DNA from 3 places in the Streptomyces sp. NPDC091387 genome. Region 1 is predicted to be linked to each of the others. Evidence: riboswitches for the same ligand, from Rfam matches in the RefSeq annotation. Region 1 holds a riboswitch; each other region holds the start of a gene.
The links. Region 1 has a riboswitch for cobalamin ahead of ACIQM0_RS09090 (cobalamin biosynthesis protein). Riboswitches for the same ligand answer to the same signal wherever they lie in the genome.
Positions count from the first base shown of each region.

Region 1 (9,397 bases):
TGCGGTCGGCGGGGAAGGGACGTCCGGACGGCGCCCGGAGGGCGACGTCGCCGGCGTACCGGCCGGCCGCGACCGCTGCCGCACCGGCGCCGAGGAGGGAGGTGACGACTGCTGCCGTCGCTTTGGCCGGGCGCACGGCTTCAGTCTCCTGGGCGCTCACGGAGTCGGCCACCGGGCGGGGGCCGTCCGGTGGCGACCCGCCGTCCGGAGGGGCGCGGGATGAATCACGGACGGCCCCGGTCCGGCTGCCCGTACCCCTTCAGCGCCTCCCGGACGTCGCCCAGCTGGTCCGGGGTGAGCAGGGCCGGGGAACGGCCGGGGACGGCGCTCGCGGCGAGCCAGAGGCGGCAGAGCCATTCGAGCTGGGCGGTGCGGTCGTACGCCTCGTCGAGGGTGGATCCGTAGGTGACGGTTCCGTGGTTGCCGAGCAGACAGCCGGTGCGGTCCCGCAGGGCCGTCAGCATGTTCGCGGCCAGCTCGTCGGTCCCGTACCGGGCGTAGGCGGCGACCCGGACGGGGCCGCCCAGCAGCGCGGCCGCGTAATGGATCGGCGGGACCTCCGCGACCAGGGTGGAGACGGCCGTGGCGTGCACCGCGTGGGTGTGCACGACGGCGGCGGCCGCCGTGTTCCGGTAGACCGCGAGATGGAGCGGGAGTTCGCTGGTCGGGGCCAGCTCACCGAGGACCTGGTTGCCCTCCAGGTCGACGCCGACCGCGTCCTGGGGGCGGAGCCGGTCGTAGGGCACGCCGCTCGGGGTGACCAGGACGGTGCCGCCGACCCGTGCCGACACATTGCCCGACGTCCCGACGACCAGGCCGTCGGCCGCCGTCCTGCGGGCGGTGGCGACGACCGCGTCCCAGGTCTGTTCGATGTCCCCGGCCTGTTCGACCGGGCCCCGCCGCTGATCGCTCATACGAAGATCCTTTCCACTGATGAGCGGTCCATGTTTTCGGCCGCCCCGGAAGATCGTCCGGAGCCGGATTCGGGGCCCACACCGCCCCGTGACCGTCCGGGGCTGTCGGAGCACGGCCAAGTGGAGCGGCGGGCCTCCGATGGGAGTCACCACAACGCCCTGTTCAGTTCATCTTCCGTTCACCCAGGTTGCCTACGGTCCACGTGCCACTGACGTCGAACGATTGCCTGGGTAAATGGAACACATCACGCTGCTGCTCGCGATTGTGATCGTGACAGCTCTAGTGTTCGATTTCACGAACGGTTTCCACGACACCGCCAACGCGATGGCCACGACCATCTCGACCGGCGCACTCAAACCCAAGACAGCGGTGGCGATGTCCGCCGTTCTCAACCTCGTCGGCGCGTTCCTGTCGGTGGAGGTCGCCAAGACGATCTCCGGCGGGATCATCAATGAGAACGGCCTCAGAACCGAGGTCATCTTCGCGGCGCTCGTCGGCGCCATCCTGTGGAATCTGCTGACCTGGCTGGTCGGACTCCCGTCCAGCTCCTCCCACGCCCTCTTCGGCGGTCTGATCGGCGCCGCGGTGATGTCCGCGGGCTGGTCTTCGGTCGACGGCGGCACGGTCGTCACCAAGGTGCTGCTCCCCGCGGTCGCCGCTCCGGTCGTCGCCGGTCTGGCCGCGTTCCTGGCCACCAAGCTGACGTACCGGATCGGCGGGAAGATCCGTAACGGCGCCCAGGAGAAGGCGACCGCCAAGGGCTACCGCGCCGGGCAGATCGCCTCCGCCGGGCTGGTCTCCCTCGCCCACGGCACCAACGACGCACAGAAGACCATGGGCATCATCACGCTCGCCCTGGTCACCGGCGGGGTGCTCTCCCCCGGTTCGAACCCGCCGGTCTGGGTCATCGTCAGCGCCGGTCTGGCCATCGCGCTCGGCACCTACCTGGGCGGCTGGCGCATCATCCGCACCATGGGCAGCGGCCTCACCGAGCTCAGGCCGCCCCAGGGCTTCGCCGCCCAGACCAGTGCGGCGACGGTCATCCTGGCCTCCTCGCACCTCGGCTTCTCCCTCTCCACCACCCAGTCCTGCTCCGGCGCCGTGATGGGCGCGGGCCTCGGCCGCCGGGGCGGTGTGGTCCGCTGGTCCACCGCCACCCGGATGTTCGTCGCCTGGGGTCTGACCCTGCCGGCCGCCGGTCTGGTCGGCGCGGGGGCGGAGTTCCTCACCCAGCAGGGCACCTGGGGCGTCGTGCTCGTCGCCGTGCTGCTGGTCGCGGGCTCCGGAGCGATCTGGGTCCTGTCGCGCCGCAAGCCGGTCGGCCAGGACGACGTCGCACCCGGCGGCCGGAACGGCACTGCCGGGGACGCCGAACCCGCGGGCGTCGTCACCGCCGCCATAGCGGCCGTCAGCCCGCCGCCCACCGCGGCCCAGGCGCAGCAGGACCTCAAGACCACCATCCCGGCCCCGGCCGGACCCGTAGCCGACCCGGCGCGACCCGCCACGGTGTAAGGACACATCCCCATGAACATCGACTGGGCAGCCCTCGGCACCGTCTTCGGTGTCTCTCTCGTCGCCACCGTCGCCCTGGTGGGCCTCTTCACGCTGGGCATCGTCGGCCTCTCCAGGCAGCCGGAACCGGCCGCGCAGGGCGGGCAGGCCGGCGGGTCCCTGATGCTGGCCCGCGCGGGCGCGTACGTCTGCTTCGGGCTGTGCGCGGCGGCCGTGGCCTACGGGATCTACATGATCGTCGCCTGACGGCCGGAGGGCCCCGCGGGGCCCTTCCCGCTCCTGCTCATCGGGCCGGACGCACCTCGTGTGCGTCCGGCCCGATGTGGGTCTCAGCACACTGCACCGTCGCAGGTCAACGGCAGGTTGACTGACGTTCGCGGAGCGTGGTGGACTGCCGGAGCCATTACGGCGACAGCAGAGGAAGCCGGTGCGAATCCGGCGCGGTCCCGCCACTGTCACCGGGGAGCAGTCCCCCACCACCGGAAGTCACGGTCCACGCCACGTGGACTGGAAGACCGGGGGAACTGCGGATCCGGGAGCCAGGAGACTCTCGTCGCCGGTCACGTCGAACCAGGGCGCGGACCCTGAGTGAGGACATATCGCCATGCCCGGCCGCCGTGCGTCCGTATCTGCGCCGCCCCTTCCACCCGTTGCCCGCACGAAGGTCCTTCGAGGCGTGACGGCCGGCTGAACCGTGCGTGCCGATCGCATCTTCGCGTACGGCGCCACGGCCGGTCTGATCGGCGATCTGCTGCTCGGTGATCCCCGCCGGGGACACCCGGTCGCCGCCTTCGGGCGGGCCGCGGCAGACGTCGAACGCCGTCTGTGGCGCGACCACCGCGGGTGGGGCGCACTGCACACCCTGGTCTGCGCCGGAGGCGCCGCGGGGGGTGCCGCGCTGGCCGCCCGCGCGCTGCGCCGCCGTCCCGCCGCGTCCGTGGCCCTGACCGCCGCCGCCACCTGGTCCGTCGTCGGCGGTACGTCGCTGGGGCGCGAGGCCCGGTCCATCGGGGACGCCCTGGCCGCCGGGGACCTCGCCCTGGCCCGTGAGCGGCTGCCCCACCTGTGCGGCCGCGACCCGCAGTCCCTGGACGGACCGCAGATCGCCCGCGCCGTGGTGGAGTCCGTCGCCGAGAACACCTCGGACGCCGTGGTCGGCGCCCTGGTCTGGGGTGCGCTGGGCGGGGTCCCCGGACTCGTCGGCTTCCGGGCCGCCAACACCCTCGACGCCATGGTCGGCCACAGGTCGCCCCGCTACCTGCGCTACGGCTGGGCCTCGGCCCGCCTCGACGACCTCGCGGGCTGGCCGGGCGCCCGGCTGACGGCGCTGCTCGCCGTGGCCGCGGGCGGACGGCCCCGGGGGGCGCTGCGGGCCTGGCGGGCGGATGCGGCCAAGCACCCGAGCCCCAACGCGGGCCCCGTGGAGGCCTCCTTCGCGGGCGCCCTCGGCGTCCGCCTGGGCGGCACCCTCGCCTACGGCGGCCGGGTCGAGCACCGCCCCGTGCTCAACGGGGAGACGGGCCGGGCCGTGGAGACCGAGGACATCGAACGCGCCGTACGGCTGTCGCGCCGGATCGGTGCGCTGGCCCTCGGCGTGAGCGTGGCGGCCCGCCTGGGCGCGGCCGCGGCCGCACGACGGATCGCCTCGACGCACGGCTCGGGGCCGCACGCCCCGGGTACGCGCACCTCAGGACGGAGACCGACATGAGCGGCGGGCTGCTGGTCGCCGGGACCACCTCGGACGCGGGCAAGAGCGTCGTCACGGCGGGCATCTGCCGCTGGCTGGTGCGCCGGGGCGTGAAGGTCGCGCCGTTCAAGGCGCAGAACATGTCCCTGAACTCCTTCGTCACCCGCGAGGGCGCCGAGATCGGCCGCGCCCAGGCCATGCAGGCCCAGGCGGCCCGGGTGGAGCCGACGGCGCTGATGAACCCGGTGCTGCTCAAGCCCGGCAGCGACCGCTCCAGCCAGGTCGTCCTGATGGGGCGCGCGGTCGGCGAGATGAGCGCCCGCGGCTACCACGGCGGCAGGCAGGAAGCGCTGCTGTCCACCGTCGTGGACTGCCTGGAGCAGCTTCGGAGCACGTATGACGCGGTGATCTGCGAGGGGGCGGGCAGTCCGGCCGAGATCAATCTGCGGCGCACGGACATCGTGAACATGGGCATCGCTCGGGCGGCGCGCTTCCCCGTGGTGGTCGTCGGCGACATCGACCGCGGCGGGGTCTTCGCGTCGTTCTTCGGTACGACGGCGCTGCTCGCCGCCGAGGACCAGGCGCTGATCGCCGGCTACCTGGTCAACAAGTTCCGCGGTGACGTGTCGCTGCTCGAACCCGGCCTGGACATGCTGCGCGATCTCACCGGACGGCCGACGTACGGGGTGCTGCCGTTCGCCCACGGCCTCGGCATCGACGAGGAGGACGGGCTGCGGGTCTCGCTGCGCGGCACCGTGCGGGAGTCGGCCGTCGCCCCGCCGCACGGCGAGGACGTCCTGCGCGTCGCGGTGTGCGCGGTGCCCCTGATGTCGAACTTCACCGATGTCGACGCGCTGGCCGCCGAACCGGGTGTCGTCGTGCGGTTCGTGGACCGCGCGGAGGAACTGTCCGACGCCGACCTCGTCATCGTGCCCGGCACGCGCGGCACCGTGAAGGCGCTGGCCTGGCTGCGCGAGCGCGGGCTCGCCGACGCGCTGCTGCGGCGCGCCGCGGAGGGCCGCCCGGTCCTCGGCATCTGCGGCGGCTACCAGATCCTCGGCGAACACATCGAGGACGAGGTGGAGTCGCGCGCCGGACGGGTCGACGCGCTCGGACTGCTGCCCGTACGCGTCCGGTTCGCCCGCGAGAAGACCCTCGCCCGGCCGGCCGGCGAGGCGCTCGGCGCCCCCGTCGAGGGGTACGAGATCCACCACGGCGTCGCGGACGTGCGGGGCGGCGAGCCGTTCCTCACCGACGGACAGGGGCAGCGCCTCGACGGCTGCCGGTCCGGCGCCGTGTGGGGCACCCACTGGCACGGCTCCCTGGAGAGCGACGCGTTCCGCCGCCGCTTCCTGACCGAGATCGCGCGGGCCGCCGGCCGCCGCTTCGTGCCCGCCCCCGGCACCTGTTTCGCCGAGCTGCGCGAGGAGCAGCTCGACCGCCTCGGTGACCTCATAGAAGAACACGCGGACACCGACGCGCTGTGGCGGCTCATCGAGTCGGGCGCACCGGCGGGACTCCCCTTCATCCCGCCCGGAGCGCCCGCGGTCCCCGCAGCACGCACCGTCCCCGGAGCGCCCGCGGCGCCCGAACCGCTGGAACCCGCCGCCACCAAGGAGGCCTTGTGAGTACGCCGTACCCCTTCACCGCCATCGTCGGACAGGACGATCTCCGCCTCGGCCTGCTGCTCAACGCCGTCTCGCCGGCCGTCGGCGGGGTGCTGGTGCGTGGCGAGAAGGGCACCGCCAAGTCCACCGCGGTGCGCGCGCTGGCCGCGCTCATGCCTGAGGTCTCCGTCGTCCCCGGGTGCCGGTTCTCCTGCGACCCCGCGTCACCCGATCCGGCGTGTCCCGACGGCCCCCACGCGTCCGCGTCCGGCGTGTCGCGGGCGGCGCGGACGGTCGAGCTGCCCGTCGGCGCCTCCGAGGACCGGCTCGTCGGGGCGCTCGACATCGAACGGGCGCTCGCCGAGGGCGTGAAGGCCTTCGAGCCGGGGCTCCTCGCGGACGCCCATCGCGGAATCCTGTACGTGGACGAGGTCAACCTCCTCCACGACCATCTGGTGGACCTGCTGCTGGACGCGGCCGCCATGGGCGCCTCGTACGTGGAGCGCGAGGGCGTCTCCGTACGCCATGCCGCGCGCTTCCTGCTCGTCGGGACGATGAATCCCGAAGAGGGCGAGCTGCGGCCGCAGTTGCTCGACCGGTTCGGGCTGACCGTCGAGGTCGCCGCGTCCCGTGAGACCGATCTGCGGGTCGAGGTGGTGCGCCGGCGCCTCGCGTACGACGACGATCCGGCCGCCTTCGCCGCCCGGTGGGCGGAAGAGGAGGGCGCGTTGCGGGCCCGGATCGCCGACGCGCGGGCACTGCTGCCCGAAGTGAGCCTCGGTGACAAGGCGTTGCGGCAGATCGCGGCCACCTGCGCGGCCTTCGAGGTGGACGGGATGCGGGCCGACATCGTGATGGCGCGGACCGCCACGGCGCTGGCCGCGTGGGCGGGGCGTACCGATGTGCTGGCCGAGGACGTCCGGCAGGCCGCCCTGCTCGCGCTCCCCCACAGGCGCCGGCGCAATCCGTTCGACGCGCCGGGGCTCGATGAGGACAAGCTCGACGACACGCTGGAGCAGAACAGCGGCGAGGACGACGATCCGGACCCGGACGGCCCCGGTGGCGGCGGCCCGCCGCCGCGGGGCGACGGTCCCGACACGCCGCCGCGGCCCGAGGGCGGCGCCGACGACACGCCCACGCCATCCGTGCCCGAGCAGGGCGGGGAGCAAGGCGGGGAGCAGGAACCGGGGCAGCCCCGGCCGGGCGGGGGCGGTGAGCAGCAGCCCGTGCGGGCCGGTGAGCCGTTCCGGACGAAGATGCTGAGCGTGCCCGGCCTGGGCGAGGGCGCGGCGGGGCGGCGCTCCCGGGCGCGTACCGAGCACGGGCGTACCACCGGTGCGCGGCGTCCGAAGGGCGCGCTCACCAAGCTGCACCTGGCCGCCACCGTGCAGGCCGCCGCCCCGCACCAGCGGGCGCGGGGCCGGTCCGGGCCGGGTCTGGTGGTGCGCCGGGACGATCTGCGGCAGGCGACGCGGGAGGGGCGCGAGGGGAACCTCGTGCTGTTCGTCGTGGACGCGTCGGGGTCGATGGCGGCCCGGCAGCGGATGGCCGCCGTGAAGGGCGCGGTCCTCTCCCTGCTGATGGATGCCTATCAGCGGCGGGACAAGGTCGGTCTGATCACCTTCCGGGGCAAGGAGGCGGCCGTGGTGCTGCCGCCCACCTCGTCGGTGGACGCGGCGGCCGCGCGGCTGGAGACACTGCCGACCGGTGGGCGCACCCCGCTGGCCGCCGGGCTGCTGAAGGCCCATGACGTGCTGCGGGTGGAGCGGCTGCGCGATCCGTCGCGGCGGCCGCTGCTGGTCGTGGTGACCGACGGGCGGGCCACCGGGGGGCCGGAGCCGGTGGCACTGGCCTGGCGGGCCGCCCGGCTGCACGAGATCGAGGGCACGGCGTCCGTGGTCGTGGACTGCGAGTCGGGTCCGGTGCGGCTCGGTCTCGCGGTGAGTCTCGCGGACGAGCTGGGCGGCACCGCCGTCACGCTCGACGAGCTGCGGGCGGACTCGATCGCCGGGCTGGTCAAGGATGTTCGGGACAACAGCAGGAGGGCTGCTTGATGCCGCAGGGACAGCCGGTCAGTGTGCCGGACGACGGACTCACCACCCGGCAGCGCCGCAACCGGCCGCTGCTGATGGTGCACACCGGTATCGGCAAGGGCAAGTCGACGGCGGCCTTCGGGCTGGCGCTGCGCGCCTGGAATCAGGGGTGGCCGGTCGGGGTCTTCCAGTTCGTGAAGTCGGCGAAGTGGAAGGTCGGCGAGGAGAACGCGCTGAAGGTCCTCGGCGCGAGCGACGAGGGCGGGCCCGTCGTCTGGCACAAGATGGGCGAGGGCTGGTCCTGGGTCCAGCGCGACCAGCAGCTGGACAACGAGGCCGCGGCCCGCGAGGGCTGGGAGCAGGTCAAGCGTGATCTCGCCGCCGAGACGCACCGGCTGTACGTGCTCGACGAGTTCGCCTACCCGATGCACTGGGGGTGGGTCGACACCGACGAGGTCGTCGAGGTGCTGCGCGACCGGCCCGGTTCGCAGCACGTGGTGATCACCGGGCGCAACGCGCCCGCCGCGCTGCTGGACGCGGCGGATCTGGTGACCGACATGTCAAAGGTCAAGCACCCGATGGACGCCGGACAGAAGGGCCAGAGGGGCATCGAGTGGTGACGGTTCCCCGCCTGGTCATCGCCGCGCCGTCGTCCGGCAGCGGCAAGACCACCGTCGCGACGGGTCTGCTGGCCGCCTTCGCCGGGCGGGGGCTCGCCGTGTCCGGGCACAAGGTCGGGCCCGACTACATCGACCCGGGCTACCACACCCTCGCGACGGGGCGGCCGGGGCGCAACCTCGACGCGTACATGTGCGGGCCGGAGCTGGTCGCCCCGCTGTTCGCGCACGGTGCGCGGGGCTGTGACCTGGCGGTCGTGGAAGGGGTGATGGGGCTGTACGACGGGGCCTCCGGGCTCGGCGAGCTCGCGTCCACCGCGCACGTCGCGAAGCTGCTGCGGGCGCCGGTGGTGCTGGTCGTGGACGCGTCGTCGCAGTCGCGGTCGGTGGCGGCGCTGGTGCACGGATTCGCCTCGTGGGACCCGCGGGTGCGGATCGGCGGGGTGATCCTGAACAAGGTCGGCTCCGACCGTCACGAGGAGTTGCTGCGCGAGGCCCTGGACGAGTCCGGGGTGCCGGTCATGGGGGTGCTGCGGCGGGCCGAGCAGGTGGCGGTGCCGTCGCGGCACCTGGGGCTGGTGCCGGTGGCCGAGCGGCGGGGCGACGCGGTGGCCGCCGTCGCGGCGATGCGGGAGCAGGTGCTGGCGGGGTGCGATCTGGACGCGCTGCTGGCGCTGGCCCGGTCCGCGCCGTCCGTGGCGAGTGAGGTGTGGGACGCGGCGGGGGCCGTGGCCGCCCGCGGCGGGCCTGTTCCGGGGGCGGGAGGGGTACGGGTCGCTGTCGCGTCCGGGGCCGCCTTCACCTTCTCCTACGCCGAGCACAGTGAGCTGCTCACCGCCGCCGGGGCCGAGGTGGTGCCGTTCGACCCGTTGCGGGACGAGGCGCTGCCCGAGGGGACCCGGGGGCTGGTCATCGGGGGCGGGTTCCCCGAGGTGTACGGGCCGGATCTGTCCGCCAACGAGCCGTTGCGCGGGGCCGTCGCGGAGCTCGCGGCGTCCGGGGCACCGGTGGCCGCAGAGTGTGCGG
Region 1 covers NZ_JBIVTZ010000003.1:482,195-491,591, reverse strand. Annotated here, with positions in the region: gene ACIQM0_RS09110 (alpha/beta hydrolase) at 1-136, opposite strand, end outside; gene ACIQM0_RS09105 (class II aldolase/adducin family protein) at 225-914, opposite strand; gene ACIQM0_RS09100 (anion permease) at 1,150-2,427, shown strand; gene ACIQM0_RS09095 (hypothetical protein) at 2,440-2,673, shown strand; cobalamin riboswitch at 2,844-2,977, shown strand; gene ACIQM0_RS09090 (cobalamin biosynthesis protein) at 3,122-4,135, shown strand; gene ACIQM0_RS09085 (cobyric acid synthase) at 4,132-5,742, shown strand; gene ACIQM0_RS09080 (putative cobaltochelatase) at 5,739-7,775, shown strand; gene cobO (cob(I)yrinic acid a,c-diamide adenosyltransferase) at 7,775-8,374, shown strand; gene ACIQM0_RS09070 (cobyrinate a,c-diamide synthase) at 8,368-9,397, shown strand, end outside.

Region 2 (9,397 bases), on a different contig from region 1:
CCGCCGTGTAGTACTGCCGCTCGTGGTTGTCGACGTTGTCACCGGTCTCGATCTGCCACTTGCTGCCGTCCACGGCAGAACCGGCGGCACCGTCGAAGTCGTCGGTGAAGGACGCGGCGGCGGACGACTGGGTGGTGCCCGATTCCTGCGCCGAGCCGGGCGCCGCCGGGGCGCCGGAGGCGAAGCCGGAGGTGGCCGAGACGAGGGCGAGCACCGACAGTGCGGAGACCAGGAGGCGCCTGGTCAGGTGGGGGGAACTCATGGAATTTCCTTTCCGTACAGGACGGAGGAAAAGTGACTAACCATGCATATGACAAGTGGGGGCATGGCGGCCACGTGGGGGAGAGTTGGGGCCTTAGTTCACTACGTGATTTAAGAAGTGAACCAAGAGCGTGTCAAGGCTCCGTACAGGCCACAGTTCTTGCACGCACCGAATCCGCGCTGCTCCGGTACGTTCATCAGCTGGCCGGCTCCGGTGCGAGCGGCCTGCCGCAGCGCAGGTTCCACCGCCCCGACCTGCCGCTGAGCTCCGTGACCGTCAGCGGGACCACGTCGAGGCGCCAGAAGGCCTGCGGCGGGAGATCCAGTGCACGGACTGCCGCGGCGCGGATCACGGCAGGCTCGGCCACCCCCAGCACCCGGCCGCCGTCACTGCCGTCGGGGGAGTCGAGTGCGTCGAGCCACGCGCCCACTCGGGCGCACAGCTCCAGCAGCGACTCGCCCCCGTGCGGAGCGGCTGACGGATCCGCCAGCCAGGCCGCCACCCCCTCCGGCTCCCGCGCACTCACCTCGGAGAGCCGTGCGCCGGACCAGCGGCCCATCTCCCAGTCCCGGAGCGCGTGTTCGACGCCGGCCCGGAGGCCGAGCGCGTCCGCGGTGCCGGCGCAGCGCAGTGACGGACCCCGCAGACACCGGTCCGCGGCCGGCACCGCGTCCGCGGCTGCTCCGGCCTGCCGGAGCCCGGAGTCGTCAAGCGGTGCGTCACCGGCGAACCGGGCCTCGCGCAGCGCGGCGTTCATCGCCGGTGAGATCAACATCACCCGTACCGTCACTACCGCTCTCAACTCCCTGAACTGTGGCCACTTGGCCAAGCACACCATGACATCCGGGCCCTCGGTGCCGCGGACGGCACCATGGCGGCGCCCACGTCCAGGCGGTATGGTCGCGACGACATGACGAGGGTGTGACGGAAGTCCGGTGAGAATCCGGCACGGTCGCGCCACTGTGAACCCGTACCTGTGCGGGAAGTCAGACCCAGCACCTTCGTCTCAGGCACCACGATCGGGACGCGTGTTCCCTCAGGAGGTTCTGCCATGGCACAGACTGCTGCCCCCGCCACCGGCGCACCCGCCATCACCCCCATCTCGCTCAAGGCCATCGCCCCGTGGGCGGTCTTCTTCGGCATCGTCATGCTGATCCTGCTGTACTTCGTCGGCGCCGAACAGGGCGCCACCTCCGTCATCTCGGGTGCGGGCGTGCACGAGTGGGTCCACGACGGCCGTCACCTGCTCGGTTTCCCCTGCCACTGACCCACCGGGCTGATCCAGGGGAATCCCTCATGAACTCCATATCTGTCAGAGCCATCCTGGTCCGCGGCATGCTCGCGGGCCTCATCGCGGGCGCGCTCGCGATGATCGTCGCCTACTGCCTCGGCGAGTCCCGCGTGGACGCGGCCATCGCCCTCGAGGAGGCGCACAGCCACGAGCACGGCGGCGAGGAACTCGTCAGCCGCACCCTGCAGTCCACCGCGGGCCTCGCCACCGGTGTACTCGTCTTCGGGGTGGCCATCGGCGGCATCGCCGCACTCGTCTTCTGCTACGCGCTCGGCCGGATGGGCCGGTTCGGCCCGCGGGCCACGGCGGCGCTGATCGCGGCAGCGGCCCTGCTGACCGTGTACGTCGTGCCGTTCCTGAAGTACCCGGCCAATCCGCCGGCCGTCGGCAACCCCGACACCATCGGCAAACGCACCGGGCTGTTCTTCCTGATGGTCGCCCTCAGCGTGTTGCTGGCCGTCGCCGCGGTCATCCTCGGCAGGCGGCTGGCCCCCCGCCTGGGTGCCTGGAACGCGACGATCGCCGCAGCGGCCGGCTATGTGCTGCTGATCGGTCTCGCGTACGCCTTCCTGCCCGCGTTCAACGAGGTGGGAAGGGACTTCCCGGCCACCCTGCTGTGGCAGTTCAGGCTGGCCACGCTCGCGGTTCAGTTCACGCTCTGGACCACCTTCGGGCTGGTCTTCGGCTACCTCACCGAACGGCTGCTCGTGCCAAGGGCCGAGGCGGCCGAGGCCGGAAGCGGAACGGCGAAGCGAGCCGTCACCGCCGCAGGCTGACCGACGCGAACGCGCGGCCACGGACACGCGGTCCGGGCCGGAGCACGGCGGAACCCGCAGGGCGAATCCCTGCGGGTTCCGCCGTGCTCCGGCCCCGGCTCACTCCTGGGCGGGCCCGTTCCAGTCCACCCGGTAGTGCTTCAGTTGGGAGTCCTGCTTCACGAGGCGCATGCCCGCGGCGGTCATGACGCGCTGGGACGCGATGTTGTCGAGGTCGGAGTCCCCGTGCACGCAGGCGACGCCCCGGGCACGGGCGAACCGCAGCAGCGCGCGGAGCGCCTCGGAGGCGTACCCCATACCCCGGACCGACGGCACGAGTCCATAACCGATCACGACGTGCCCGTCCTCGTCGGGTACTCCGTGGAACCCCAGCCCTCCGATCACCGGCCCGTCCTCGCCGAGCCGTATCTCGTACGAGCCGAACGGGCTCGGATCCCCGGTGTCCGCACAGGTGTTGAGCAAGCGCGTGGCCGCCGCCCGCTCGCCGGGCGAGGGGTACCCGGCCGCCCAGCGGACGCCGTCCGGCGGCCGGCCCGCCACCACGTGCTCGGCGTCAAAGATGCTCATCGGACGGAGCAGGAGGCGCGGGGTGCTGAGGACGGTCATGGTTCAGGTGACTATCACGCGGTACAGGCGGGCCGCATCCGGATATCCTCCGGCCGAGGCCCGCCCGTACCGAACGTTTCGCATGTCTCCGGTGATCCCCGGGGGACCTGCGGCTACTCGCCGCCGGCCGGGGTGAAGTCCCCGGACAGTGCGGCGGCCACCCGCAGGTGCGTGGCCGCCTCCGTCGGGTGCCCCTGCCGCTCCAGCGTGCGGCCGAGCATCAGCCGTGCGTAGTACTCGACGGGATCGAGCTCCAGCACCGCGCGCAGCTCCGTCTCGGCCCGGCCCAGCCGCGCCGAGTGGTAGTAGGCCCTCGCCAGCAGCAACCGCACCGCGACCTGCTCCGGCGCCTCCTCGACGAGCCCGCCCAGAATCCGGGCCGCGACCATGTACTCCTTCGACTCGAAGAAGAACTGCGCCCGCTCCCACCGCTCGGCGGCGGTACCGAACTCGTAGTAGGTGTCGCTCATTCGTCCTCCTCGGTCGAGGCTCGCCGCGGGCCGGTCCCGTACGCGTCGCATCGCCACAACGCATCGAGATGGTTTAACATTCCACTAAATATTCGGCGTGGGCGACGCCCGCCCGGATCCCCGCGGGAATAGGTTGAGCGCCATGAGCAATCTCGATCGGCAGGCAGCACTCTCCGTCTGTGGAGGGCGCGGCTTCGTCGTCGCCGAACCGGTACGTGAACTCCTCACCCCGCGCCGCGTGAAGCTCGGGGAGTCCACCGAAGTGCGCAGGCTGCTGCCCAATCTGGGCCGTCGCATGGTCGGGGCATGGGCCTTCGTCGATCACTACGGCCCCGACGACATCGCCGACGAGCCCGGCATGCAGGTGCCGCCCCACCCCCACATGGGCCTGCAGACGGTCAGCTGGCTGCACGAGGGCGAGGTCCTGCACCGCGACAGCCTCGGCAGCCTGGCCACGATCCGCCCGTACGAACTCGGTCTGATGACCTCGGGCCGGGCGATCAGCCACTCCGAGGAGAGCCCCAGGTCGCACGCCGCGCTGCTGCACGGCGCCCAGCTCTGGGTCGCGCTGCCGGACGCCCACCGCGACGTCGAGCCGCACTTCCAGCACCACTCCGGCCTGCCGACGGTCACCGCCCCGGGCCTCACCGCCACCGTGATCCTCGGCGACCTCGACGGCGCGACCTCGCCCGGCACCGCGTACACCCCGATCGTCGGCGCGGACCTGGCGCTGAGCCGCGGCGCCGAGGCGCGTCTCCCGCTCGACCCCGACTTCGAGTACGCGGTGCTGTCGATGTCCGGCGAGGCCGAGGTCGACGGCGTACCCGTCCTGCCCGGCTCGATGCTCTACCTCGGCTGCGGTCGCACGGAACTCCCGCTGCGCGCGGAATCCGACGCCGGCCTGATGCTCGTGGGCGGTGAGCCCTTCGAGGAGGAGATCCTCATGTGGTGGAACTTCGTGGGCAGAACCCAGGACGAGATCGAGCGGGCCCGCGAGGAGTGGATGAACGGCGATCGGTTCGGCACCGTACGCGGCTATGACGGTGCACCGCTCCCCGCTCCGGCGTTGCCCCCGGTGCCCTTGAAGCCCCGGGGACGGGTCCGCTGACCTGCGCGGATACCGGTACCGGGTCGTCCTCGTGCCGGGCGATTCCGGGATCGGCGGCGGTTTTCGCCGAGGTGTGCCAGGAAGGCGACGGGGCCGAGGGGCCGTCGGCGCTCGCCAGTTCTTGCGCCAAGGTCGGTGCCGCCCAGGTGCTGCCTCTCACCCTGGCCCGCGGCCGCCGCACGTTGTCAGAGCCCCGCGGGGAGCGGCTTCGGTTCGCCGGGAGCCGCCCGGTTGCGACACGTGCGGCGAGGGCCGCATGCCCCGACGAGTGGCCAACTCGCCCTTCCGCTCGGCTCTGTCCTCAGTGACAGGTGCAGCTGGACATGCTCCCGCCTGTCAGTGGCAGTGGGAACGGTGCTGACGACCGGCCGGCGGCGACGCGTATCCGCTTGAGTTGTTGCTGGGCTGGAAGCACGCCGTGAGGCCGACGGATTGCCGATGGTCCCCAGAACGGGGCCGGTTGACCCCTGACCTGGGCGACGGGTGGGCCGGATGCTGGGGGCGAGCCTCCGGCATCCGGACAACGGAACAGGGGGCTGTTCACGGGCCCATGCGCCACAGGTTCGCAAGGGCCCCGGCATATCTGAGGAGCGAACCATGAGCGGTTCCAACGTACGAAGTGTGGTGGTCGGTGTAGATGCCTCGGCCCACGCCCAGGAAGCTCTCGACTGGGCCGCCGACGAGGCTGTCCTGCGCGGTGTGCCACTGCGTATCGCCCATGCCTGGACCATGGCCCCGCATCGTGTGCCGGGCACCGGCGGGGTCGGGGCCGCGAAGAGCCTGCTCCAGGCGGCGGAGGAGATTCTGGCTCGGGCCGGCAGCCGCGCCCAGGCGCGGCACAGCGGATTGCGGGTGGACTTCGAGGTGCTGCCCGAGGAGGCGGTGCCGGGGCTGATCCGGCTGGCGCGCGACGCCGAGCTGCTGGTGGTTGGCTGCCGGGGGCTGGGCCGCTTCAGGTCCGTACTGATCGGTTCGGTCAGCCAGAGCCTGGTTGCCCATGCGTCCTGCCCGGTCGTCGTCTTCCGCGGCCCCTCCGAGGCGGCTGATCCGGTGGCTGACCGGGCTGAGCCGAACGATACGTCGACGAGGTGCGATCCCGGTGCGGTCGTCCTGGGAGCGGCTCCGGGCGAGACGGCCGGGCCGGTGGCGTTCGCGTTCGCCGAGGCGGCCAGGCGCGGAGTCCCGCTGCTGGCCGTTCGCACCTGGATGTACCCGGCGAGTTACAGCCCCTACGTGGCGGTGCCGCTGGACGGCTCGGATATGTGCGACGAGCAGGAGAGCCGGGACTTGCTGGAGGTCATTGCCGCACCCCGCGAGGAGTACCCGGACGTGAAGGTGTTCACGGAGGTCGGGATGAGCGAGGCGGCCACGACACTGGTCCGCCTCTCAGCCGGGGCCGGTCTGGTGGTGCTCGGAGCCGACCGCAACCGCAACCGTTTCGCACCACCGACAGGCCGCGTCACCCAGCAAGTGCTGCACCACGCCCACGCTCCCGTCGCCGTCGTGCCCCACGGGCACTCCTGACGGGCCGTTCGGGTCCCCGCCATCGAAGGACGGTGAACGGCAGTGCCGCGAGAACCCAGCCGTCCGGCGGTCGGAGCACCAGGGCCACCACCTCGCCGAGCAGTGACGGCCTGCCGCAAGAGCCTCTTGGAATAGGGCCGTTCGGCTGCTGGATGGGGCCGGTGAGCCTCTGCGGTCCCGGAACCGGGCTCGGCAGGATACGGAGCAGCAGCACCACACACGGGATTGCGCACCGCGCATTGCCCACCGGAGTCCCGAAGGGACGTGCACACCATGGCAGTCAACGAGCGCACACACCGAAACACCGGAATTCGGTTTCCCGGCTGGCACCGGACCGCTTCACCCGCTGACCCCGGAGAGATCGCGGCAGGAGCGTCCAGCACCCGTGCGCAGGTGTTCGCCGGCGTGCGGCTGCTGCTCGGGGCCGTCTTCCTGTGGGCTTTCCTCGACAAGGCGTTCGGCTGGGGATACGCGACCCCGTCGGGCAAGGGCTGGGTCGACGGTGGCTCACCCACCAAAGGCTTCCTCAGCGGTGTAGCCGCAGGGCCGATGGAGAGCACCTTCCACTCCTGGGCAGGAGCCGGCTGGGTGGACTGGTCGTTCATGCTCGGACTGCTCGCCATCGGCCTGGCCCTGGTCAGCGGGATCGCCCTGAGGGCCGCCGCCGTGGCCGGCACGGTCATGATGGCGTTCATGTGGGTGGCCGAATGGCCGCCGGCCAGGCACCTGTCCGACGGATCGCCGAGCATGTCGAGCAATCCGATCGTCGACTACCACGTCGTGTACGCCGCCGCCATGATCGCCCTCGCTGTTGCTTCCGCCGGGACCACCTGGGGATTCGGTCGGATCTGGGCACGGTTGCCGATCGTCGAGCGCTACCGATGGCTCCGCTGAACCTTCAGCTGAAGGCATCGCCCACCCCGTGTGCGCCGCCCGGATCCCCGGGTCGGCGCACATGGCCGTCCGGCCCGCAGACACGGGACCAACGGCCCACTGCGTGGGACCGGGTGCGAGGCCGGCTCACCGCCGCAACCGAGGAAGCGAGTACCAGCCCGCTGCGCGTTGCCCGTAGACCTGTCCGTTTGCGGTGGGGTGGGCCGAACAGGGCGGGGCAGAGGGCCGGGCCCCCGACGGAATGCACGTAACGTGGCCTGGACCGCCGCCTCAGCGGCCACGGGCGGTCGGCGTTCCCAGGGAGACCCACATGATCGGCGAGACAGAGGACGACCAGGGCACATATCAACTGGACCCGTCGCTACGCGAACTCCAGACGCGGCTGGACCTGACCCGTGACGCGAGGGACCGGGTGCACAGCCTGCTGGGAGCGGTCCTGGCGGTGGGAAGGGAACTGGAGCTGGACCAGGTGCTACGGCACATCGTGGAGTCCGCGGTGGCACTGGTGGACGCCCAGTACGGGGCGTTGGGGGTGATTGGTGTGGGTCAGCGGCTGTCCCAGTTCATCACCGTCGGCTTCGATGACGCGCAGGTGGCGGCGATCGGTAGGCTTCCGGAGGGACACGGCCTGCTCGGGGAACTGATCCGGAACCCGGAGCCGCTCAGGCTGAGGGAGTTGTCCACGCATCCGGCTTCGTACGGCTTCCCACCCAACCATCCGCCGATGGACACGTTCCTCGGTGTGCCGATCTGGGTTCGCGGTGAGGTGTTCGGCAACATCTATCTGGCCGAGAAGCACGGTGGCGGCCAGTTCGCCGCCGAGGATGAGGAAGTGCTGAAGACCCTGGCTGTGGCGGCCGGTGTGGCGATTGACAACGCTTCGCTCTACAGCCAGGCACGGCAGCGCGAGCGGTGGCTCACTGCCAGCGCCGAGGTCACGAACAGCCTGCTCACCGGGTCCGGGCGTACTGATGTGCTGCAGTTGCTGGCCGAACGGTCACGGACCATTGCCGAATCGGACCTGGCCGTGATCGCTCTGGCCTTCGGCCCGGACCAACTCATCGTCGAAGTGGCTGTGGGCGAGGGGGCCGCGGCCCACCGGGGCTTGGTTCTGCCGGCGGAAGGGTCTTTCGTCGGGGCGGCCCTACACTCAGGAGAGCCGATCATCAGTGCTGCCGTCAACAAGGACGCGAGGATCACGGCCGGTTCGGCGCGCTGGCAGGGGCTCGGGCCCGCTGTCGCCGTGCGCATGGGGACGGCCAAGGGCGGAGTGCGCGGGGTGTTGATGCTGGCCCGCACCGAGGGGGGCGTCGAGTTCACCGCGGAGGACGCGGGCCCGCTGCTGGGTTTTGCCGGTCAGGCCGCGCTGGCCCTGGAACTGGCCGAGCGGCGTCGTGACGTCGAGCAGATCACCCTGCTGGAGGACCGTGACCGGATCGCCCGCGACCTGCACGACCTGGCGATCCAGCGACTCTTCGCGACCGGCATGACGTTGCAGAGTGCGGAGCGTTTCATAGAGCACCCGGAGGCACTGGAGCGGGTCCACCGCGCCGTGGACGATCTGGACGCCACCGTGAAGATAATCCGGTCGACCATCTTCGGTCTGCGGGCCCGCGATATCGGGCCCGGCGGCCAGGGCCTGCGGGCTCGCGTGGTGGACACCGTGGAGCGGGCGGTCGCCACGCTGGGCTGCACGCCCGCTCTGCGGATGGAGGGCCTGCTCGACACCGAAGTCCCCAGCGACCTGGTCGACAGTCTTCTGGCTGTGCTGGGCGAGGCGTTGAGTAATGTGACCCGCCACGCCGAGGCGCGGACCGTCGAGGTCGTGGTCGCGGCGACACGCACGGATCTGACGCTCACCGTGGTCGATGACGGGGTCGGTATCGCGGACGGCGCGGTTCGGAGCGGATTGGCCAACCTCGACGAGCGGGCCCGGCAGTGCGGGGGAACATTCGTCGTCGCTCCGCGGATCCCGCGCGGGACCCGACTGGAGTGGCAGGTGCCGATCAGGCGCGCCTGACATCGGGTTGCTGGACGGGGGCACGGAGACCGCGCGTCCTGGGACGCGTCGGGCCGGTCGGACGGCGGGCAGCAGCGCTCCGGAGCCGGTACTAGCGGAGACTCTGGTCCCGGTCCCTGCCCACCAGCATCGCGGCCTGAATGCGGCGCTCGACGCCGAGTTTGGCCAGGATGCGCGATATGTGGTTCTTGATGGTCTTTTCGGCGAGGAAGAGGGTCTCACCGATCTGGCGATTGGTCAGACCGTCTCCGATGAGGTTGAGAATGGCCATTTCGCGTTCGGTCAGTTGGGCCAGCACCGGATCGGCCTGCGGGGTCGGTGCCTGCGGACGTCGCAGACTCGCCATCAGACGTCCTGTGGTCGCCGGGTCGAGCATCGACTGGCCGGAGGCGACCGTGCGGACGGCGGTGACCAGATCGGATCCCTTGATCTGCTTGAGCACGTAG
Region 2 covers NZ_JBIVTZ010000032.1:38-9,434, forward strand. Annotated here, with positions in the region: partial or broken gene ACIQM0_RS37560 (glycoside hydrolase family 16 protein) at 1-262, opposite strand, end outside; gene ACIQM0_RS37565 (histidine phosphatase family protein) at 459-1,037, opposite strand; adenosylcobalamin (AdoCbl) riboswitch at 1,175-1,268, shown strand; gene ACIQM0_RS37570 (CbtB-domain containing protein) at 1,314-1,529, shown strand; gene ACIQM0_RS37575 (CbtA family protein) at 1,559-2,329, shown strand; gene ACIQM0_RS37580 (GNAT family N-acetyltransferase) at 2,429-2,935, opposite strand; gene ACIQM0_RS37585 (tetratricopeptide repeat protein) at 3,049-3,405, opposite strand; gene ACIQM0_RS37590 (pirin family protein) at 3,548-4,513, shown strand; gene ACIQM0_RS37595 (universal stress protein) at 5,111-6,037, shown strand; gene ACIQM0_RS37600 (hypothetical protein) at 6,311-6,931, shown strand; gene ACIQM0_RS37605 (GAF domain-containing protein) at 7,242-8,951, shown strand; gene ACIQM0_RS37610 (response regulator) at 9,043-9,397, opposite strand, start outside.
Region 2: another riboswitch for cobalamin. It lies ahead of ACIQM0_RS37570 (CbtB-domain containing protein); the one in region 1 lies ahead of ACIQM0_RS09090 (cobalamin biosynthesis protein).

Region 3 (9,397 bases), on a different contig from region 1:
CTCCTGCAGCAGTACACGGAGCGGGGCCGCACCGACCTCACCGCTGAAGACGTCCGCGCCTACGCCGTGGTCATGAGCCGGGACGCCGGCGCCGACCGGCTCCGCTCCGAGGGCGCCACCCGCGTCCACGACGTCCCCGGACGGCGGCAGGCGACCACAGCCGCCGAGGCCGCCGCGCGTTTCTCCTTCGGCTGACACACCCGACGCGACCAGACCCGCCCTCCGGCGCCCCTCCGCTCCACGAGCCCTGGGCGGAGCAGCTCCGGGCAAGCCCGGCTAGACGGCGCCTGTGCCGGTCGCCGGGCCTTCGGCAGTGCCTGCGCCCGTGTCTGTTCCTGGGGCTGTGGGGGCCCCTTCCCCGATCCTGACCGGCTGGTCCTTGACCGGCCGGGTGTGCGCCTTGGCCAGACACGCGGGCATCGCCAGCACGGCGCTGTGGTCTCCGGCCCGGTACGCGCTCGGTGTCATCCCCACGAGTTCGGTGAACCGTGAGCTGAACGAGCCGAGGGAGGTACAGCCGACCGCCATGCAGGCGTCGGTCACGTTCATGCCCGCGCGCAGCAGCGCCATCGCCCGCTCGACCCGCCGGGTCATGAGGTAGCTGTACGGCGTCTCGCCGTAGGCGGCCCGGAACGCACGGGAGAAGTGACCCGGCGACATCAGCGCGCGACTCGCCATCGCCTGCACGTCGAGCGGCCGCGCGTACTCCCGGTCGACGAGATCCCGCGCCCGGCGCAGGTGCGCGAGGTTGGCAAGATGCTGATCGTCCATGCGCCGAGAGTACCTCCCGCCACGGCGGCTGCCCGCGCCGTGGCGAGCTCGGCCAGCCGGGTGCACTGACCGGCGGACGCCACTTCGGTGAGCGCGGTCATCGGGCGGTCGAGGTCGACCGGTCCCGCCCCGCCGGGCGCGCGGGATGCCGAGCAGCCTGATCTGGTCGAATCTAGTACGTGCCGCACACTCCATGCCGCAATCCACAGGGTGGCGGCAGCCCGATCGGAACGGGAGAACCCCATGCACGCCGCAGTCGTACGGTCCTTCGGAGCCCCGCCCCGGTTCGAGAGCTTCCCGACCCCCAGCGCCTCCGGGGAGCACGAGGTCCTTGTCGACGTCCTCGCCGCCGGTCTGCACCCCCGGGTGCGCTCGGCCGCGAAGGGCAGCCACTACACGTCCGACGGCACGCTGCCGCTGATCCCCGGTTTCGACGCGGTCGGCCGCACCGAGGAGGGCGAACTGCTCTACTTCGTCGCCACGGACACGGCCCTGGGCACCATGGCGGAGCAGGCGGTGGTCGACCGCCGCCGGGCCATCTCCCTGCCGCCCGGAACGGACCCGGCCGACGTGGCCGCGGCCATGAACCCCGGCATGTCCTCCTGGGTGGCGCTACGCTCCCGTATCTCCTTCGAGCCCGGCAGCTCCGTCCTGGTCCTGGGTGCCACGGGCAACGCCGGACAGCTGGCCGTCCAGATCGCCCGGCACCTCGGGGCCGGCCGGGTGATCGGCGCGGGCCGCGACCCGGAACGCCTCCGCCTGCTGGAGGGCATCGGAGCCGACGAGACGGTGAGCCTGACCGGCGACGACAAGACGGTGGCCGACCGGCTCGGGCAGGCGGCCGCGGACGTGGATGTCGTCATCGACTACCTGTGGGGCCAGGTCACCCAGCAGACCATGCCCGCACTGCTGACAGCCCGCGCCGACCGTGCGAAGGCGCTGACCTGGATCCAGATCGGGTCCATGGCCGGCCAGAACATCACACTGCCCTCGTCCCTGCTGCGCGCGGCGAACCTGAACATCATGGGCAGCGGCCAGGGTTCCGTGACGACCGCGGGCATCGTCGCCGAACTGCCGTCCCTCGCCGAGCAGATCGTCGCCGGAACACTGACCGTGGACCCGCTGCTCATCCCGCTGAGCCAGGTCGAGCAGGCGTGGAACACCACGACCGCCCCCGGTCAGCGGATCGTCCTGACCCCCTGACATCCGATCCCCGGTCCTCGCTCCGGCACCGGGGGCGATTGACGAACCGCCCGTGTCGCGGCACGAGGGACGAACCGGCACAGGCGTTACATAATGCAGCATCAAGAACTCACGACACCCCCACGAAGGAGTTCCCCCGTGGCTTTGACCCGTGACGAGCGCGAGCAGTTTCTGACGGAGCCGCACATCGCCGCGCTGGCCGTGAACGCCGCCGAGCAGGGCCGGTCACCGCTGACGGTCCCGATCTGGTACCAGTACCGGCCGGGCGGCGATGTCTGGATCATGACGGGGCTCAACTCCCGCAAGGGGAAAGCGATCGCCGCGGCGGGCCGGTTCTGTCTGATGGTCGACCGTGTCTCCCCGACCATCCGCTACGTCTCGGTCGAGGGCCCCGTCATCTCGACGGTCGCGGCCACGCGCGAACGCCTGGTGGAGATGTCGTCGCGCTATCTCGCCGCCGAGAAGGTCGACGGCTATGTCGACTTCGCCTGGAAGGAGCACGGCGAGCAGGTGGTCATCCACATGCGGCCGCAGCGCTGGCTCAGCTCGGACCTCGGCGAGGTCTGAGGAGAGCGGGGCGCACCGGGACGTCCACCGCGGCGGTCACGCCGCTGTGCTCACGAGGTTCCTCCGGGAGCCACGCCGAGCTGTCGCATCTGCGCGAGGACGTCGACGACTCCCCAGGTCTCAACGATCCGGTCGCCGACGAAGCGGAAGATGAAGATCTCGTTGTAGGTGACCGGTCTTCCGGTGGGCCGGAGGCCCATGTACTCGCCCAGGTGGGTCCCGGTGACCGTGTTCCTGGAGACCATTCTGTCGCCCTCGGCGATCATGTCCTCGACCTCGATGTGGAGGTCGGGGAAGGCCCGGCAGAGTGTCGTGAACACCTCCTTCAGTGCCTGCGCCCCCGTCGCTTCGACCGGCAGAGGCGTGCGGATCAGCACGTCCGGGTCGAACAGCTCGTCGATCGTCTTCTCGATGAGCTCCGCGTCGCCGCGGTTGACGGCCTCGTGCAGTCGGCCGAGCGTCGCTCTGTTGTCGGTTGACCGGGCTGTGGACATCTGGTTTCACCTCGGGTCGGGACGAGCATTCGGGTGGTTGCCGCCGATCGCGGCGAGGGTGTGGCCGCCGGTGTGCGGCAGCGCGTCCGGGTCGGATCACTTCTGGAGGACGGCCTCGACGTCGAGGGTGATCGACACCTTGTCGCCGACCACGCCGCCGATGCCGTCCATCGGGATGCGGAGGCCGAAGTGACGCCGGCTGATCTGCGCGGTCGCGGAGAAGCGGGCCCGCCGCGCACCGGACTCGGCCGGACCGAACCCGTTCGCCCCGACGGCCAGCGGCACCTTCCGGGTGACACCGCGAAACGTCAGTTCACCGTCGACGGCCCAGCCGTCACCGCTTCGGCGGATGCCGGTGGAGCGGTAGCTCATCGTCGGGTACTTCGCGACGTCGAAGTAGTCGGCGGAGCGGAGGTGGTCGTCACGCCGCTCTTTGCCTGTGCCGAGGGACGCGGTGTCGATCGTCGCGGTGACCGACGAACCGAGTGGGTCCTCGCTCGTGACGATCGTGATGTCGGAGCAGGTGAACAGGCCGCACACCTTGCTGACCGTGAGTTGCCGGACGGTGAAGGCGATCTCGGAGTGCGCCGGGTCGGCCTTCCAGGTGCCGGCCGTATAGCCGGGGACCGTGCCGGTCGCTGGTGCGGAGCTCATGGCTTCCTCCAAGGTGGTGGTGCCGCTGTCTGGCGGCGCGGGCGGGGCACCCACGGCGGGGCCCGCCCGTACGCGGGCCCCGGCGCGCGGCCGCCACGAACCGCCGTGGGCCTGACCGCTGGTATGTCCTCCTACCGAAGCGACGAACGAGCACCCGCCCAGGGGACAGCCCGGGTCAGAATTCTTTGATCCGTCTGGTCAGGAACCGTCGCTCGGGGGTCGAGGTGGCCAGTTCGAGCGCCCGCCGGTACGCGTCCCGGGCCTCGGCGTCACGCCCGAGACGCCGCAACAACTCGCCGCGGGTCGAGTGGAAGTAGAGGTACCCGTCCAGGTCGAGACCGTCGACGGTGCGCAGCGCCGCGGCGGGGTCGCCGGCCTGGCAGACCGCCACCGCGTGGTTGAGCTCGACCACCGGGGAGCCGGTGAGTTCGACCAGCCGCCGGTACAACGCGGCGACCCGGGGCCAGTCGATCCGCTCCCGCGTCTGCATGGACGCGATCAGGGCCTGGACGACGTAGGCGCCGCGCCCGCCCAGCGCGAGTGCCTGGTCGAGCACCACCCGTCCCTCGGCAATCCGCCGGGTGTCCCACAGCGACCGGTCCTGATCGCCCAGCAGCACGAGGTCCTCGCCGGAGAACCTGGCCCGCCGCCGGGCGCCGTGGATCATCATCAGTGCGAGCAGCCCGTGCGCCTCCGGCTCGTGCGGCATGAGCGCCACGAGCACCCGTCCCAGACGGACGGCCTCGGCGCCGAGGTCGACCCGGTCGCGGTAGCCCTCGTTGCAGATCAGGTAGATGACCGCGAGTACCGCGTCGATGCGTTCCGGCAGCAGTTGCACGCCGGGAACCGCGAACGGGATCCCGGTCGCCCTGATCTTGTTCTTGGCGCGTGTCAGGCGCCGCTTCATGGTCTCCTCTGAGACGAGGAAGGCCCGTGCGATCTCAGCGGTCTCCAGGCCGCCGAGGGCGCGCAGGGTCAGTGCCACCTGTCCCTCCAGCGGCAGGGCGGGGTGGCAGCAGGTGAAGATCAGCTCAAGTCGTTCGTCCTTGATCACGGTGTCGTCGAACTCGTCCATGACGGCCTCGGGTGCGGGCAGCAGGTGGATCTTCTCGGCAAGGGTGTGTTCCCGGCGGATCCGGTCGATCGCCCGGTGGCGCGCCGTCGTCACCAGCCACGCGCCCGGGTTGGCGGGTACGCCCGAGGCGGGCCAGTTCCGTGCCGCGACGGCGAACGCCTCCTGCGCGGCGTCCTCCGCCCTGTCGAAGTCGCCGAGGTACCCGACGAGTGACGCCAGCACCCGGCCCCACTCGTCCCGGAAGACCTCCTCCAGCACGTTCAGCGCCGTACCACCGGCCTGATCTCGACGGCGCCGCCGAGCCGGGCGGCCGGGACGCGCGACGCCAGCTCGATCGCTTCGTCCAGATCAGCCGCCTCGATCAGGCAGAAGCCCCCGAGTACCTCCTTGGTGTCCGCGAACGGGCCGTCGGTCATCAGCGTCCGGCCGCCGACCACGCGCACGCTCGTCGCCGTCTCGGCGGACTGCAGCTGCCCGGCGCCGACGCACCGCGGATCGTCGGCCAGCGCCAGATACTCGGCGTACGCCGTCTCGCGTTCCTCCTCCGACAGCGTCTCCTCCCGGCCGGGCTCGGTGTAGATCATCAGGGCGTACTGCATCACGGCCTCCGGAATCAGCGGGCTCTCACCCTCACGACGAACGAGCAGCGGCGCAGGGGACACCGACGGGGTCACCGATACCGAAACAGCGGCAGGCGGGCGGCGGCAGCGGGTTCAGTCCGCGGACAGGAAGAAACGCCGCTTCTCCTTGGCGCGGGCGCCCAGCCGGTCGTAGAACCTGATCGCGTCCGCGTTCCACGAAGGGGTCTGCCACTGGATCTGGCTGAGCCCCAGGACGCGCGCCTCGCCCCGGACGGCTTCCACCAGCAACGGGCCGACCCGCTGACCGCGGTGGCCGTCCCGCAGGAAGAGGCAGTCCATGGAGAGGTATTCCGCGCCGTCCCAGGTGGACAGTTCGGGGGCGCAGGTGGCGTAACCGATGATCCCTGCGTCGTCCCGTTCCGCGACGAAACAACGCAGTCGCGGAGCCGCGGTGCCGAAGAGCAGTGACTCCAGACGCCCGGCCAGGTCCGCGGGCGGCGGCTCGGCCTGCTCGTACCGGGCGTGCTCGGCCACCAGCCGGGCGATGTGCGGGAGATCGGCGGGACGTGCGTGGCGCACCCTCACCGCACCGGTACTCATCAGCGGGCCTCGCCTTCCATGACGTCGTCGCACCATGCTCCCCGGCCCGGCCGAACCGGGCCGGGGAGGACAGCGACGGGGCGCTCCCCACGCGGGTCATACGCCTATGATCCACGCCCGCGGCCTCCGCCGTCGGCACAAGGGTGAAGAGCGCTTTCGTCCGGCGCGTGCCTTCGGGGAGCCGGGTCAGCCGGACGGTTCGTCGGGCACGGGGTGGTCGGCATGGCGAGGGGCTGCGGGCGGAGCGCCGCGCCGGCCGGTACCTGCCTCGTCCGTATCGGGAATCTCCAGGTCCGGGTGCTCGTCGGCCGTCGGCCGCATCGAGCCGCCGACCACGTCCAAGGGGTCCTCGTCGGCCGTGGCCTGCTGATCGGGCGGGTCCCGCGGAATCGGGTCCCCACTCGTTCCGGGGTCTTTCGGGTGAAGGTCGTTCACGGTGTTCTCGCTTCCTCCCATAGGCGTCGTGCCCGGTGCGGGTACCCGGGTGACCGGCGCTGATGCATGGCCGGCGCGGTAACGGATGGTTACCGCGGTGAACGGTCGCGCGCTCCTGGCCGGTTACCCCGGCCGGTCCGTCCCCGTCCGTACCCGTCCGCCGCCCGGCCCCGACGGTGCACGGCCTGCTCCAGGTTGGGCAATACATTCGTCCCACAGGAGCGCGGATCACGCTCACCGAGAACGTGGGGCCGGGGTCCCGTTTCACGTTCCGGAATGTGAACAGCGGTGCCTGGGCAGTGGACGACCGTCTAGGCTGGCAGGTGCAGTTGGTTCGCCCTGTCCGCCAGGCAGGTGCGTCGTAAGAGGGAACCCGGTGGAATTCCGGGACTGCCCCGCAGCGGTGAGTGGGAACGACCGCCGTCATACGCACTGGATCCGGTCGGATCTGGGAAGCGACGGCCAGTAGGAGTCTGCCCCCGGCAGATGTGCCCGCGAGTCCGAAGACCTGCCCGTTGCCCGCACGCGACCCCTCGTGTGCGGATATCCCGGTGACCTCGTGGGCGGGTCGGCGTACATACCAGACGCAAGTCCGCGCCGAAGGCGTGCGCGAGGTCCGTCCGGTACGTCATCCCTTCGCGTCCGTGTCCCGTCCCGGGATGTTCAGGAGTCATCTCGCGAAGGAGATTTCCGTGACACCCAAGCCCGCAGCCGCGGCAGCACGAGCCACCGTGTACGGCTACCCCCGCCAGGGCCCGAACCGGGAACTGAAGAAGGCCATCGAGGGCTACTGGAAGGGCCGCGTCACCACCGACGCCCTCCGGGAGACGACGGCCGGCCTGCGCCGCTCCAACTGGGAACGGCTGGCGGACGCCGGCGTCCACGAAGTGCCCACCGGCGACTTCTCGTACTACGACCACGTCCTCGACGCCAGCGTCATGGTCGGTGCGGTCCCCCAGCGCCACCGTGCGGCCGTCGACGCCGACGCACTCGACGGCTACTTCGCGATGGCCCGCGGCACCCAGGACGTGGCGCCGCTGGAGATGACCAAGTGGTTCGACACCAACTACCACTACCTCGTCCCCGAACTCGGCCCGGACACCGTCTTCACCGCCGACTCCACCAAGCAGGTCACCGAGCTCAAGGAAGCCCTCGCGCTCGGGCACACCGCCCGGCCGGTACTCGTCGGCCCCCTCACCTACCTCCTGCTGGCCAAGCCCGCCCCCGGAGCAGCGGCCGGCTTCGAACCGCTCACCCTGCTGGACAGGCTGCTGCCGGTCTACGCCGAGGTGCTCGCCGACCTGCGTGCCGCGGGCGCGGAGTGGGTGCAGCTCGACGAACCCGCGCTCGTCCAGGACCGCTCCCCTGCCGAGCTGAACGCGGCGGCCCGCACCTACCGTGACCTCGGCGGCCTCACCGACCGCCCCAAGCTGCTCGTCGCCTCCTACTTCGACCGGCTCGGCGATGCCCTGCCCGTCCTGGCGAAGGCCCCGGTGGAGGGCCTCGCCCTGGACTTCACCGGCCCGGCCGCCGCCAACCTCGAAGACCTCGCCGCCGCCGGCGGACTGCCCGGCAAGCGGCTCGTCGCCGGTGTCGTCAACGGCCGCAACATCTGGATCAACGACTACGAGAAGTCCCTCGCCACCCTCGCCACCCTCCTGGGCCTCGCCGACAGCGTCGACGTGGCCGCTTCCTGTTCCCTCCTGCACGTCCCCCTCGACACGGCACCCGAGCGGGACATCGACCCCCAGATCCTGCGCTGGCTCGCCTTCGCCGAGCAGAAGTGCGCCGAGGTCGTCACCCTGGCCAAGGGACTCACCCGGGGCACCGGCGCCGTCGCCGCCGAGATCTCCGCCAACCGCGCCGACCTCGCCTCCCGCGCCGACTCCCCGATCACCACCGACCCTGCCGTACGGGCCAGGACTACCGCCGTAGCCGGCGCCGACTGCCGCCGCTCCCAGCCCTACGCCGAGCGGGCCGCCGCCCAACGGGCCCACCTCGGGCTGCCGTTGCTGCCGACGACGACCATCGGCTCTTTCCCGCAGACCGACGAGCTGCGCACGGCCCGCGCCGACCTGCGCAAGGGCCGTATCGACACGGCCGGATACGAGGAACGGGTCAGGGCCGAGATCGGCGAGGTCATCTCCTTCCAGGAGAAGACCGGCATCGACGTCCTGGTACACGGCGAACCCGAACGCAACGACATGGTGCAGTACTTCGCCGAACAGCTCACCGGCTACCTCGCCACCCAGCACGGCTGGGTCCAGTCCTACGGCACCCGCTACGTCCGCCCGCCGGTCCTCGCCGGCGACATCTCCCGCCCCGAACCGATGACGGTGCGCTGGACCGCGTACGCCCAGTCACTCACCGGCCGCCCCGTCAAGGGGATGCTGACCGGGCCCGTCACCATGCTCGCCTGGTCCTTCGTCCGCGACGACCAGCCCCTCGGGGACACCGCGCGACAGGTCGCCCTCGCACTGCGCGACGAGGTCAACGACCTCGAGAGCGCAGGCACTTCGGTCATCCAGGTCGACGAGCCCGCACTGCGCGAGACGCTGCCCCTGCGGGCGGCGGACCGCGCCGCGTACCTGGAATGGGCCACCGAGTCCTTCCGGCTCACCACCAGCGGTGTACGTCCGGACACCCAGGTCCACACCCACATGTGCTACGCCGAGTTCGGGGACATCGTCCAGGCCATCGACGACCTCGACGCCGACGTCATCAGCCTGGAGGCCGCCCGCTCGCACATGCAGGTCGCCCGCGAACTGGCCGCACACGGCTACCCGCGCGAGGCGGGCCCCGGCGTGTACGACATCCACTCCCCTCGGGTGCCCGACGCCGCCGAGGCCGCCGCTCTGCTCCGCAAGGGGCTGGAGGCCATCCCCGCCGAACGGCTCTGGGTCAACCCCGACTGCGGTCTGAAGACCCGCGGCTGGCCCGAGACCAGGGCGTCCCTGGAGAACCTGGTCGCCGCGGCCCGTACCGTCCGCGGTGAGCTGCCCGCCTCCTGACCCGGG
Region 3 covers NZ_JBIVTZ010000006.1:21,747-31,143, reverse strand. Annotated here, with positions in the region: gene ACIQM0_RS13965 (AAA family ATPase) at 1-195, shown strand, start outside; gene ACIQM0_RS13960 (helix-turn-helix transcriptional regulator) at 277-771, opposite strand; gene ACIQM0_RS13955 (zinc-binding alcohol dehydrogenase family protein) at 1,015-1,974, shown strand; gene ACIQM0_RS13950 (pyridoxamine 5'-phosphate oxidase family protein) at 2,113-2,541, shown strand; gene ACIQM0_RS13945 (ester cyclase) at 2,592-3,035, opposite strand; gene ACIQM0_RS13940 (YceI family protein) at 3,132-3,689, opposite strand; gene ACIQM0_RS13935 (RNA polymerase sigma factor) at 3,865-5,022, opposite strand; gene ACIQM0_RS13930 (YciI family protein) at 5,025-5,363, opposite strand; gene ACIQM0_RS13925 (GNAT family N-acetyltransferase) at 5,478-5,945, opposite strand; gene ACIQM0_RS13920 (hypothetical protein) at 6,132-6,380, opposite strand; cobalamin riboswitch at 6,694-6,911, shown strand; gene metE (5-methyltetrahydropteroyltriglutamate--homocysteine S-methyltransferase) at 7,073-9,391, shown strand.
Region 3: another riboswitch for cobalamin. It lies ahead of metE (5-methyltetrahydropteroyltriglutamate--homocysteine S-methyltransferase); the one in region 1 lies ahead of ACIQM0_RS09090 (cobalamin biosynthesis protein).